Linked DNA regions of Anatilimnocola aggregata. The protein of the gene in region 1 interacts with the protein of each later gene in a pairwise test. Links are inferred from orthologs where the notes say so. Each region holds a gene or a part of one and is shown in the gene's direction. Other genes may lie near its edges.

Evidence for each region. The genes of interacting proteins can lie anywhere in the genome.
Region 2: the proteins of rho (region 1) and nusG interact in binary tests that used the Escherichia coli proteins (3 or more experiments, as listed by UniProt). The link is inferred for Anatilimnocola aggregata from one-to-one orthologs.

Annotation. Positions count from the first base shown.
Region 1 is NZ_CP036274.1:7,636,150-7,643,779, forward strand. Bases 2,493-5,455 are described here. They hold rho (transcription termination factor Rho), read left to right. Parts: upstream 2,493-3,196; coding sequence 3,197-4,714; downstream 4,715-5,455. Other genes in these bases: ETAA8_RS29050 (LysR family transcriptional regulator), read left to right, coding at 2,493-2,724; ETAA8_RS29060 (SMP-30/gluconolactonase/LRE family protein), read left to right, coding at 4,810-5,455. In the rest of the region: ETAA8_RS29040 (bestrophin family protein), read right to left, coding at 1-588; ETAA8_RS29045 (universal stress protein), read right to left, coding at 655-1,281; more of ETAA8_RS29050, read left to right, coding at 1,801-2,492; more of ETAA8_RS29060, read left to right, coding at 5,456-5,691; ETAA8_RS29065 (hypothetical protein), read left to right, coding at 6,978-7,630. UniProt on the Escherichia coli protein: Facilitates transcription termination by a mechanism that involves Rho binding to the nascent RNA, activation of Rho's RNA-dependent ATPase activity, and release of the mRNA from the DNA template.
Region 2 is NZ_CP036274.1:7,148,084-7,153,954, forward strand. The notes cover bases 2,542-5,346. They hold nusG (transcription termination/antitermination protein NusG), read left to right. Parts: upstream 2,542-3,422; coding sequence 3,423-4,271; downstream 4,272-5,346. Other genes in these bases: tuf (elongation factor Tu), read left to right, coding at 2,542-2,543; secE (preprotein translocase subunit SecE), read left to right, coding at 2,923-3,369; rplK (50S ribosomal protein L11), read left to right, coding at 4,363-4,794; rplA (50S ribosomal protein L1), read left to right, coding at 4,895-5,346. Outside these bases: ETAA8_RS26980 (NAD(P)/FAD-dependent oxidoreductase), read left to right, coding at 1-395; more of tuf, read left to right, coding at 1,347-2,541; more of rplA, read left to right, coding at 5,347-5,578; rplJ (50S ribosomal protein L10), read left to right, coding at 5,643-5,871. UniProt on the Escherichia coli protein: Part of the processive rRNA transcription and antitermination complex (rrnTAC). The complex forms an RNA-chaperone ring around the RNA exit tunnel of RNA polymerase (RNAP).

The DNA of each region.
Region 1 (7,630 bases):
TTCGCAAGCGCCGATATGGTCGATCAGTGAAGCCCGCTCATGCTCGGCCTGCATAAAGGCGAAGCGGTCGAGTTGGCCATCGCGCACGGCCCTAGCCAGCAATTGGGCGAGCCGACCGGCAACATACATCGGCGCATGCGGAGCTGCCGCCAGGAGCGCTGTCTGCGATTTGCCGAGCAGTTTTTCCATATCTTGGAAGTCGGTTTCACCGCGCAGGCTATGGCGGCAGGCATGGGCGAATGCAGCCGTCCAGCGACTGAACTCGTCCTGCCATTGACGATCCTGGGGCCCATATACGGCACCGATCGTGGCCAGGTTACGCGTCTGATTCACGATGCCGCCCCAAAGTTTGCGAGCTTCGTACCAGCGGTCGTAACCAGCATTCGTCCGCGTGACCAAGATCAACGCTAAGACTACGCCAACAATTTCGTACGGTGCGACTGCAAGCCCCGTCTGAACATCTGTCCACACCACCACGGCATGCACGAACATGCCGATCAAGCAGAAAATTAACACGCGTACCGCCACTTGCGGCGTAACCGAGCCATTCACGCGAACGACTTCTGACCAAAAGTCCTGGCGATTCATACAACAACCTTTCGATCTCAAAAAACGATATTCGCGGTACGATCATCGCCGATTCGCTGACAACACCTACGCCATGAGATACAGTCCCATGTTTGTCTGCTGAAGAATCAACCGGGCAGGATCGGGCAAGAGAGTGCGCAGAATCGAGTTCCCCTTGGGGATGCCCATGACCACCAGGTCGGCTTGCCACTTCTGTGCATAGGGAAGCAACATGCGGCGCAACGAACCGCGCAGCCAGCCACTTTCACAGTCAAGCTGGCGAGAGCGACTGTATTCAGCCATTTCCCGCAGCAGTTCTTGAGCCTGCTCATCGGTCGCGCCGATAGCCAGCAGGCGTTGTTCGGCCGCAGGAAAGAGATTCTGAGAGAGGAACTGCCGAATTGCCTTGGCAGAAGCAAGTAACCCATCGGTAACCAACAGGACTCTGCGGATCTCACTTTCGGCATCCCGCAGAACCAACAGCGGCTGCACGCCGCACGAGAGCAACGCCAGCGTTTCCGCAGCAGTTAAGCCTTGCTCCCCGAGCGGCCCCTGCTGAGAGAGATGCCCGGTCACCACCAGGTCGTGGAACTGCGCCTCGCGCGGGATGACTTCAAACGGATCGCCTTTGCTCCGCCTAACATCGAAGTTGACGCCGGCTTGAAAACAGGCCGCCGACAACTGCTGGCAAACCCGATCGTGTTCGCGATCCACTCAGTTCAGCCGTCCCGACTCTGAATTGCAGTAAGCGGCAGACTCGCAAGTCGTTGCTAAGGAAGTGAATTGACGTGTGTCCAGGAGCGTCAAGCCGCGCACTCGGGCTCCGCTGCGCTGCGCCAGCTCGACTCCCAGCGCGATGGCCCCTGGAGCCAAACGCGCGTCGGACAGGTGTAGCAGCAGGCGGCTGAGCATTGTGACCGTTTCGCACGTTGAAACCAGTGGCGGGAAAATTGCTACACGACGGAATCCACTGCTGCGTCTAGACTTGCGACAATTTGTCGTAGTTGACCTTGCCATAGACTGGATTACATTTTCGTAACTTTAGGCAAGTCCTCGTCCATAGGCAACTTCAACTTTATCACTTGCACCATTGAAAATTTCTATACATTGGAGTGCGTCAATGCAGCGCATTAGCTCTGCCAACGCAGCTGCTTCTGTAACAGCCAGCTGCAAGAACCTGCCTGCCTAGATCGATCGCACCCCGCCAAAATCCTGCTTCAGAGCCCTGCTGCCATGATGGAAAAACTGCAAGACCTGAACTTTCTCCACCTCTTTTATTTTTGGATGGTGGTACGTCACGGCAGCATCACCGCTGCCTGCGAGCGGCTACACCTCACGCAACCCACGATCAGCACTCAAATTCGCAAACTCGAGAAGTCGCTGGGGCACGAGTTATTTAGCCGAACGGGGCGAGAACTCGAGCTAACCGAAGTTGGTCAGTCGGTGTTTGAATACGCCGAAGATATGTTTGCCGTCGGCCGCGAATTGCTCGGTGCCCTGCGGGGAGTTCCCTCGAAGCGAGCGTTGCGCTTGCATGTCGGCGTGCCGATGGTCATGCCGAAGTGGATTACCTATCGCTTACTCGAGCCGATTCTGCATTTCCCGCAACCGCTGCAGATACTTTGTCACGAGGCCCCGCTCGACATCCTGATCGCTGACCTGATGCGACATAAGTACGATGTGATCCTCTCCGATACGCCCGTTCCTTCCAGCAAGAGAGTCCGCAGCTATAGCCACCTTCTGGGAAGTTGCGGCGTCACCTTGTGTGCCTCACGCGAACTGGCAAGTCGCTTGCAAAGAAGATTTCCGCAGTCCATGGACGGTGCGCCGATGTTATTGCCAGCCGCGAACACCGAACTGCGCCGCTTGATCGATCGCTGGCTGGATGACACCGGCCTGTCGCCGCGCGTCATTGCCGAAATCAACGACAGCGCTTTGTTGCAAGTCTTCGGCCAGGGTGGCGCGGGCGTGTTTCCCATTCCTACAGCAGTGCTGCCTGAGGTGAAGCGGCAGTTCGATGTGGAAGAAGTCGGCCAACTGAACGATCTGCAGCTCAATTTTTATGCGATTACGCTGCAACGCAAGTTGACCCATCCCGCTGTGGTGGCGATCTCAGCGGCGGCCAAAGATGACCTGCTGACGTTTACCACCGCTTGAGTTTTCCCATAACTGTTGCTTGATTCATGGCTGCCGAAGCAATTGGACAGTTAGCGTCGGAATCGAACCTGGCAACGTTTTTAGGAGTGGCAACGATTTGACATTCTCCAGCCATTTATTTCCATTCCGCCCTTTCCCCGGTCTTCTGGGCGGAACATAATACGTGAGTCCAACTTAAGCTGACGCGGCGGAACTATCCGGTTTTGCCCACCCGAGTGACCTCATCCTTTAGCTCGAGTGCTGTCTGGCCTGCTGATCCTACCGCCCAGCCTTTTCATGTTTTGAAGTCCGCAGGCTCCTTTCCCCGCTGCCTGCGCACGGTTTGCAGTACAGGACACAACAGTCAGCTGCCGGATATTCATCCTGGCCAGCTACCGCTTGTTGTTTCCGGAAGGATCGCTTCGCACCCCACCCATGCGCCGTTCGCGCGCCACAGGCATCGTCCCCGCTCAGCTCATCAGGAGCGCCAGGTATGGCTACGTTTAAGAACTTTCGCCGCGGTGATCGAGATTCCCGCCGGCCCGATCCGTCTCGCCCCGACTCTTCACGACCACCCGGCGAGAACGGCAGCACGACTAATCCCAACTTGCCCAAGCACGTGCAGCGCCTACGCGAGATCGAGCAAGAAGGCGAGCCCCTGTCGCTGGCTGAAGAGCTGGCCGACTTGATGGCCCACCATCGCGAAGAAGCAGGCACCGAAGAGCGCTACGAAGAGCTGAAGAAGAGTGGCTTCCAAATCGCCGATCTGCAGAAGATGACGATGGGCGAGCTGATGGAAGAAGCTCGCAAGGAAAAGCTCGACGAAGTCGCAGGCGTTCGCCGGCAGGATCTGATCTTTCGCATTCTGAAAGAACGGGTCAAACAAAGCGGGCTGATGTATGGCGAAGGAACGCTCGAGATTCTGCCCGATGGCTTCGGCTTTCTCCGCAGTCCCGATTATCACTACTTGTCGTGCCCCGACGATATCTACGTCTCGCCCAGTCAGATTCGCCGCTTTGGCTTGAAGACGGGTTGCACCGTTGCTGGCCAAATTCGTCCGCCGAAAGAGAACGAGCGGTACTTCGCCTTGCTGCGGGTCGAAGCGATCAATTTTCAGGATCCGAGTCTTGCCTCGGGCCGCGTGACGTTCGACGACCTCACGCCACTCCACCCCGATCAACGCATCGTGATGGAAAGCGATCCGGAAGACGTTTGCACTCGCGTCATCGATCTGGTCACCCCGATTGGCTTCGGTCAGCGCGGTTTGATTGTCAGTCCGCCGCGGGCCGGCAAGACCATCTTGATGCAGAAGATGGCCAAGGCGGTACTGAAGAATTTTCCCGATGCTTACGTGATGATGCTGCTGGTCGACGAACGGCCGGAAGAAGTGACCGACATGGAGCGGCAAGTCAAAGGCCGCAACTGCGAGGTTGTGAGCAGCACCTTCGACGAAGCCAGTTCGCGGCACGTGCAAGTCGCCCACATGGTCCTGGAAAAGGCCAAGCGATTGGTTGAGTGCGGCGTCGATGTCGTGATCTTCCTTGACTCGATCACGCGTCTGGCCCGCGCCTGGAATAGCGAATGCCCGCAATCGGGCAAGTTGCTCACCGGCGGTCTCGATGCCAACGCCCTGCAACAGCCCAAGCGATTCTTCGGTTCGGCACGCAAGGTCGAAGAAGGGGGCTCGCTTACCATTTTGGCCACGGCACTTGTCGATACCGGCAGCAAAATGGACGACGTGATTTTCGAAGAGTTTAAGGGAACCGGAAATCTCGAAATTCACCTCGATCGCAAACTGGTCGATAAGCGAATTTGGCCAGCCATCGATATCAACAAGAGTGGCACGCGCCGCGAAGAGATTCTGATGGACGCGGACGAGCACAAACGGGTCAGCTTGATGCGCCGCGCTCTGGCCGAACTCAATCCGCCCGATGCCATGGACATGCTCGTCACCAAGCTCGCAAAGACTAAGACGAACGCCGAGTTTTTGATGAGCGTGAACTTGAAGTGATTGCAGATTTGAGATTGAAGATTGCAGATTGAATATAAATTGGCCACAATCTGCAATCTGAAATCAACAATCTGCAATTCCTCGGAGCCTGCCTCATGTCGTCGTTGCTGCTGGTCGTTGCGCTGTTGGCCGCGGAGCCGAATGAAAAACTGTTTCAAGCTTCACCGCTAACGAAGCCGGGCGAATTTACTGCCGGCATCGAGGGCCCCGCTTGCGACAAGGACGGCAACATCTACGCCGTGAACTTTGGTTCACAAGGGACGATTGGCCGCGTAACGCCCGACGGCAAGGGGGAAGTCTTCGTCAAGCTCGACGGAAAAAGTGTCGGCAACGGCATTCGCTTCGATGCGGCCGGGCAGATGTATGTGGCCGATTACGTGAGGCATAACGCCCTGCAGATCGATCCCCAGACGAAGAAGATTTCGGTCTTCGCGCACGAGCCGAAGATGAATCAGCCCAACGACCTGGCAATTGCCGCCGACGGCACTCTCTTCGCCAGCGACCCTGCCTGGGGTAAGAACACCGGACAACTCTGGCGAATTTCGAACAAGGGTGAAGTCACCCAACTGGCCAAGGATCTGGGGACGACCAACGGAATTGATGTCAGCCCCGATGGCAAGACACTGTATGTAAACGAGAGTGTGCAGCGGGGAGTGTGGGCCTTTCCGATCCATGCGGACGGTACGCTTGGCGAGAAGAAACTCGTCAAGCAGTTCGAAGATCACGGCTTCGACGGGATGCGCTGCGATGTGAAAGGCAATCTCTACATCACCCGCTACGGCAAGGGAACGGTCGTCAAACTGTCTCCGCAGGGAGAAGTGCTGCAGGAAGTCGATGTGCTCGGCAAACGACCAAGCAACCTCTGCTTCGGCGGTCCCGACGGCCGGACGGTCTACGTGACTGAAGTCGAGCACACCCGGCTCGTACAATTTCGAGTCGACGATCCCGGTCTCGAATGGCAGCGGCAGCAGAAGTAACTCAGCGTCTCGCTGGACGATTCGCGGCAAGCATGGCCGCAGAGAATCTGTGTAATCATTTCGCGCTATCTTCGGTAGGTTCTGGCCGCTGGCCGGAACCTGAAGCGGTGAGACACCGGATTTGCAATTTGTCGGTCCTGTGCCCAATGACGGCCCCAACTGCGGACCAGGATCACATCCGGCGGATGTGACCTACTTATGGGCGTGAACGGTTAAAAATCTTGCTACTCGCTGACCAGACTTGTCACGCGCCGCGCGTCTAATTGCTGCGGCGATTTATTTTTCAATCTGGCATCATCTGCTTGCAAATTGCGAATTTTGTCTCGACGAATCAGGCAACATGTCATGAGTTATTGATATTTACTAAGGGCGAGTACTCTTCCGTAGTCGCCAGCGGCGGCGTTTGCGTGGACAATTGCCGGCCGGCTGCTGGGGAGCGAATAAGGGCTTAAAATAACGGAAATTAACGGAAATCGACTTTTGGAGCTTTTGGTCAGACGACAAGGACTTACGGCGAGCCAAAAGATCGCAATGATCTGCCACAGAAGCACTTAGCGACGTAGCCGCAGAAGTCGAAGAAATTGAAAATTCCGGAAATTTCCTGCTGTCGTTTTCGCCGCTCGCATGGCAACTGAGTCGCAAGGCGGCCAAAGCCGTTAGGGCGGCTTGTCCGCCACCGACAGAAACTTACTCGTCCCTACCTAATCAAACAGATCTGCCACCGAGTGGCTTTGCCTATAAATCGGATTTGCTATCGCATTTCGTAGGGCCCGGTATGCGGACCATCGCAGCGGGTTGTGGTCCGCACAGTGGACCCTCCAGATTTTGGGCAAAGCCCTACCGTGCCGGCAGAAACGGTGGCGGTGACTTTGCTGCTGCGAAAAAAATCTTCCTCGCTCGGACCTAACTAGTCACAGACATAGCGACAATTGTATACGTCGGAAGTGATTGCACGTTGCGATCGAGTCCGGCGGCCGTCGCTGGAGTTCTAGCCCCGGCAGCGGATCGTCCAAAGTGGTTTTTGGCCAGCCAGGCGTTCGTCTCATTTTGGCGACAAACTTTCACCAAAATGAGAAGTTCCGTTGTAAGAGTGACATTTCGTCGCCGGTACAAACTGGTGAACAGAAATCGCTTGATGAACGTAAAGTCTTGGCAGGACAGCAGCAGCGAGTTGAGTTGCAAATGAGTCGCTGGTTTTGGCCCAAGGCTTGCTTCGATGGCTTTCGCCCATTGAACGCCAGTCCGGAAGGTGGAACCATCCGTCAAACGAAACAGGGAGGTGTGTGATGTCAGGAAACCCGTTCAAATTTCTCGGTGGCATGGTCCTCGAAATCGCCGCGGTCGTCGCCGTGCTGGCATTGCTGCCAGCACTAGGCAGCCGCGAAAAGCAGGCCACTGCGTTGTCGCAGTTGTCGAGTGCCATTCCGAACCAGGTCTTTTTCGATGCCAAGTCAGCTCGCACGCTCGACTTGATTCCGCCCACTCAGGTTCCGCACGACCAACCGGTTCAGAGCCAATACGCTCCGGCGCGGTCGACCCCGCCAGCCGTTTGGGCGAGCGACTTTTCCCGTCCCGCTCCGGTAGCTCAGCAGCGATTTGTAGAAGAGATGCTCGACTACAATAGCCAGCGGGCGATGGACGTGGCCACTCGGGTTTTTCAGCGTGGTGAAGAACTGTTGCCGGCCGAGCTGCGAGTTGCTCGTCAGCCTGCGAACGAAATTCCGCGCCTGGTGCCTGAACACAATGGTTACGCGAGCAATGCCAGCAACGTGGCGCAGCGCGATTGGAACCAGAACGAACTCGACCGCGGCCAGTTGATTGAACTCCCTTCGTCGCGGCCCGTTGCTTCGCCCCTCACCCAGGCACAGCACCCTTCGTTCGCTGAAACCTATCAGCGGCCAACCCAGGGAAATTATGCTCCGAACCCGAGCAAGTATGG
Region 2 (5,871 bases), 490 kb from region 1 along the record:
ACGAGTTCCTGCGCGTCAAAAACGTGCCGCACGTATTTGCTGCTGGGGATTCGGCCACGGCAATGATGGACGAGCAACATGCGTCCGTTATGTCGTGCCAGCATGGGCGGCCGATGGGGCGATTTGCTGGGCACAACGTCGTCAGCGACCTGTTCGCCCAGCCGATGTTGCCCCTGCATATCGACTGGTATGTCACGGTGCTCGACCTCGGTTCTTGGGGAGCCGTTTATACCGAAGGCTGGGACCGCCATATGGTTGCTCAGGGGGCAGACGCCAAACAGACGAAACAGATCATCAATTGTCAGCGAATCTACCCGCCCCTCAATCGCAATCGCGATGAAATCCTGGCCGCGGCTGCTCCGGTTGTTCAGCGACCGCCGCAGTACCAACACTGAGAAATGTTCTGGAACCCCATGCATTTTGCCCGGCTTTCCATCCTTTGCGGAAGGATTGAATTACATGCTTGAGAGGGGCGCGAACCTGCGAATTTGGTCCGCGGTCCTGCTTAAGAGGCAGATAGGCAATGCCCAGAGATCCGATTTTGCGGATCGATTTCGGCAGGCGGGGTGTGGAAACTGCCCTAAGTCGTCTTGCGTACTCGGGAAGCGTCACTATATTAACTGGTTTTCGACACCGGAAAATCGCTACCGAGATAAGTGGCCAGCGTAGCTCAATTGGCAGAGCAACGGTTTTGTAAACCGTAGGTTGTGGGTTCAAGTCCCTCCGCTGGCTCTGCCGATCTAGTCCGATTTGGCACTTTTCGCAGTGTATTCAAGGTTTGTGGCCGGAAAGTTTGGTTTGCAGGTCTGTTGAAGTTGGTTCAAGTCTGGTGAGTTTCCCGAGCGGTCAAAGGGGACAGACTGTAAATCTGTTGACTTCGGTCTTCGGAGGTTCGAATCCTCCACTCACCACTGGCTGGCCTTGGTCGCGATGCAAGTCGCCGTCTGTGGGCCCGCAAGTGATGGAAAATTGGTAGATTGGTGCTAGTCGTCGCAGTTCGTGTCCGGCGAGCTTGGTTTTGCAGGTGCTGGGTTGAATCGCGGGTGTAGCTCAATGGTAGAGCAACAGCCTTCCAAGCTGATGACGAGGGTTCGATTCCCTTCACCCGCTTTGCTGCTATGCCTGGCCAAATGACATTGGCTGGTCGGCGGAGCAAGGCTGCTGAAGGTGTTTGGTCGGTTTGAAGTTGGCTGCTGTAGCTCAGTTGGTAGAGCACTTCCTTGGTAAGGAAGAGGTCTCGGGTTCAAGTCCCGACAGCAGCTCTAGTGATATGGCCGTTTAGTCCATATCCTGATGGAAGCAATGTTTCAGGCATCGATTCACAAGGTAACGTAGGTAAGAAAGCAATGGCCAAGGAAACTTTTCAGCGGACTAAGCCGCACTGCAACGTCGGCACGATCGGCCACATCGACCATGGCAAGACCACGACAACGGCAGCCTTGGTGTCGGTTCAGGCTGCAAAGGGCCTTGCTACAATCAAGTCGTATGCGGATATCGCCAAGGGCGGTACCGTTCGCGATGCCACGAAGACGGTGACGATCGCCGTGTCGCACGTCGAATACGAGACCGAAAAGCGTCACTACGCTCACATCGACTGCCCCGGACACGCCGACTTTATTAAGAACATGATCACCGGTGCCGCCCAGATGGACGGTGCGATCCTGGTCGTGTCGGCTGCTGACGGCCCGATGCCGCAGACTCGCGAACACGTGCTGTTGGCTCGTCAGGTAGACGTCCCTGCACTCGTTGTGTTCCTCAACAAGATCGACCTCGTCGACGATCCCGACCTGCTCGAGCTCGTTGAAATGGAAATTCGCGAACTGCTCACCAAGAACGGCTTCCCCGGCGACGACATTCCAATCGTCCGCGGTTGCGCCCTGCCCGCTTACCAGAATCCTTCGGATCCTGCTGCTCGTAAGTGCATCGAAGACCTGCTCGACGCAGTCGATAGCTACATTCCCCAACCAAAGCGCGAAGAAGACAAGCCATTCCTTATGGCTATCGAAGACGTCTTCTCGATCGAAGGTCGCGGTACTGTCGCCACCGGTCGTATTGAGCGCGGCGTAGTGAAGGTTGGCGACGAAGTCATGATCATCGGTCTCAGCAAAGAGCCGACCAAGACCACCGTCACTGGCGTCGAAATGTTCCGCAAGGAACTCGGCGAAGGTCGTGCAGGAGACAACGTCGGTTGCTTGCTCCGTGGCGTTCGTCGCGAAGACATCGAGCGTGGCCAGGTTCTCGCCAAAGCCAACTCGATCACCCCGCACACCAAGTTCGAAGCAGAAGTGTACTGCTTGTCGAAGGAAGAAGGTGGTCGCCACACTCCGTTCTTCAGCGGTTATCGCCCGCAGTTTTACTTCCGCACCACCGACGTGACCGGTACTGCCGACCTCGTCGGTGCCGACATGTGCATGCCTGGCGACAACGTCAAGGTTGTGGTCACACTGCACAAGCCCATCGCCATGGATGACGGCGTGCGTTTTGCTATCCGCGAAGGTGGCAAGACCGTCGGTTCGGGCGTTGTGACCAAGGTTGTTGAGTAGTCCAAGATAAATCTCAGCTGGCGGCCCTCGTTTGGGGTGTCGCCAGTGCTGGCAGATTTGTAGATTAATACAGGTGAGCCGCCGGTTTCTAGTAGATCCAGCGGCACCCATTGCCCGGGCCCTTTGCGGTCCGGGCGTTTGCTTACGGGTGTAGCTCAATTGGTAGAGCACCGGTCTCCAAAACCGGGGGTTGCGGGTTCGATTCCCTCCGCCCGTGCTGGCAGAAGGTTGGATTGCCGCAAGGCAATGTTGCCTCAGTAAAAGATGTTGCCTTAATAACTTGTTCAATTGGGGGACGGCGAGGATCGCCGGCTCCATGCTCGCTCAGCGATGCACTTCGGTGCCCTGCTGAAAGAGCAGCACCGCCGGGCAAGGGACCATGTCAAAAGATAAAGCGGCGTCGAGTATGGGACTGAATTTGATTCTCAGCGAATTCCTGAGCACTGGGCTGTACAAGCGTAGCCAGGGTCGCCTCGCGCGCCAAATTACGTGCGTGGTGATCTGGGTAGTTGTCGCTTTTGGTGCCTGGCGATTGGCTGAAGCTGGCCTGCAGGGGCAGCAGAATGCTGTTCGCTACGGCATTGCTTCGGCAGTGCTGCTAGCTGGCCTCTGGATTGGCTATCGACTGGTAAACTATCCGCCATTCGCCGATTTTTTGATCGCCGTCGAAGCGGAAATGAACAAGGTCTCGTGGCCGACCTGGCGCGAGTTGTCGCGCAGCACCACGGTGGTGATTGTCTTGATTATCGGCCTGACGGCTGTCCTGTTTGCCCTCGATGCTGCCTGGCTGGGCATCTTGACGGCCCTTGGCGTTGCCAAGGGTTAGGTTTGTTGTCCCGCATCGACGTTGGTTCTCGAGTACCGGTGAAGGCCCCGAAAATGCATCCCGATAGTCCCGAAAATTCCGAGCCTGATGCTGGTCCTGCGACTTCCAGCGATGTGGTGCCGCCCGTCGAGCCAACTGCTGCCACGCCCGCACAGCCTCAGCCCGATGATGTCACGCTCTCGCCCGGTTCGCTCGCCGCCTCCAGCCAGGCTGGCGATCCTCCGCATCGCGCTACCGAAGAAGCGCAATTGGATGCCACCGAGATTGACGAACCAGAAGTCGAAGCTGATGAGCCGGAAGCAGACGTTCCGGACCGCGAGCCGCTTGAGTTCATCGATGAATCGCGGCTCGACGACTCGCTGACGTTCGATTGGTACATCCTCAAAATCCAGGTCAATCGCGAAGACTCGATCAAGGACGCCCTCCTTCGCCGCATCAAGATGAATGGGGTGGAGCGGTACTTCAAAGACGTGGTCGTTCCCACCGAAGATGTGGCCGAGTTCACCAAGACCGGCAAGCGCAAGGTTGTCAAAAAGAAGCTCTATCCGGGCTACTTGCTGATTAACATGGCCGTCAACGATGAGTCGTGGTTCGCGATTCGTGAAACGGCCGGCATTGGCGACTTCACCGGCTCCGGCGGCAAGCCCACGCCGATGTTGCCGCACGACGTTGAGACCATTCTGCGGAAGAGCAAGGTGCTCACCGACGAAGCGACTCCCGTCAAGTCGACCATTCCTTTCAAGAAGGCCGATCGTGTTCGGGTCAAGGAAGGGAACTTCCAAAACTTCGAGGGCGAGGTTGCCGCCGTCGATCAGGCCAACGGACGGGTCAAGGTTCTGGTGCTCATTTTTGGTCGCTCGACCGAGATCGAGTTCCAGCACTGGCAGATCGAACTCATTTAGACAAAGACAAGCCAGTCGCCGGTAATCGCCGCAGGCCGCGCGATTCCGCATTAAATCAAGTTTCCATTCGTTTTGTGAAGGCAGTAGTAGCATGGCTAAGGTTAAGCAGGTTACGGGTCAGGCAAAGTTTCAAGTGACGGGTGGTCAGGCTACCCCGGCCCCGCCAGTTGGTACTTCGCTCGGTAAGTTCGGTATCAACCTCGGCCAATTCGTCTCGCAGTTCAATGAGCGAACTCGCGAATTCATGGGGATTCCAATTCCCGTGGTCGTGACCGTTTATAACGATCGTTCGTTCGAATTCATCACCAAGAGCCCCCCCGCGTCAGCGTTGCTCAAAATGGCTGCTGGCTGTGCCAAGGGTGCAGGCGTGCCGAACAAAGACAAGGTCGGCAAGGTGACCAAGGCCCAAATCTTGGAAATCGTGAAAAAGAAAGAGGACGTCCTGAACTCGATGGATCCCGAGCGTGCTGGCAGAATGATCGAAGGGACGGCTCGCAGCATGGGGATTGTTGTCGAAGGTTAATTCGAACCCCCTTGTCACCTAGCAGGCATCTCGCTAGGATACTCGATTCTCCGCATCCCGCACTATTCCCGCGAGGAGAGCCTGGGGCTCTCTGTTTTCCATGCCCAAGCAATCGAAGCGTTTTCGTGCCCTCCTCAAGGTCGCGCCGCCCACTAAGGACGTTATTTCCTTGGACAAGGCTGTCGAGCGCCTGAAGCAGTTTGGCAATACCAAGTTCGATCAAGCGATCGAAATCCACATGCGTTTGGGTGTTGATCCCAAGCAGGCCGACCAAATCGTGCGTGGTAGCGTGGTGCTGCCTCACGGCATTGGCAAGGCTCAGCGCGTTGCTGTGTTCGCCAAGGGCGAACTGGCTGCGGCAGCAACTGCTGCTGGTGCCGACTTTGTGGGCCAGGAAGAATTGGCTCAGAAGATCAAGGACGGCTGGACCGATTTCGATGTCTGCATCGCCGCTCCCGACATGATGGGTCTCGTTGGTCCGCTCGGTCGCGTGCTCGGCCCGCGTGGCTTGATGCCGTCGCCTCGCGCCGGCACCGTGACGCCCGATGTATCGCGCGTGGTCAAGGAATACAAAGCTGGTAAGGTCGAATTTCGCAACGACAACGGCGGCATTGTGCACGCAATTGTTGGCAAGGCGAGCTTCGAAGCACCCAAGCTGAAAGAGAACATCGAGGCCTTCGTGCAGTACGTGTTGGGCCTGAAGCCAAACACGGTGAAGGGCACTTACGTAAAGAGCGTGGCCCTTTGTGCCACGATGAGCCCGGCGGTTCGCATTGCAGTGTAGTGATTGCTGTTTGCTGGCGTTTTGTTGGTCGGCAATTGGATTTCATTGAGAATAGAAGTGCGGCATGAGCAAGACACTAAAGCGTCTGATCACTGAAGAAATCAAGCAGCGGCTGCAGGGCGTGAACGACGCCGTGCTCGTCAACGTGATTGGCTTGGATTCTTCGAACACCTATAACCTGCGGCGCGAGCTGAAGAAGAAGGGCCTGTCGTTGATGGTGGTCAAGGCGAGCTTGGCTCGTCGCGCCACTGAAGGGACTTCGCTGGCGCCGGCATTCGAAGGTGGCGAGGGAA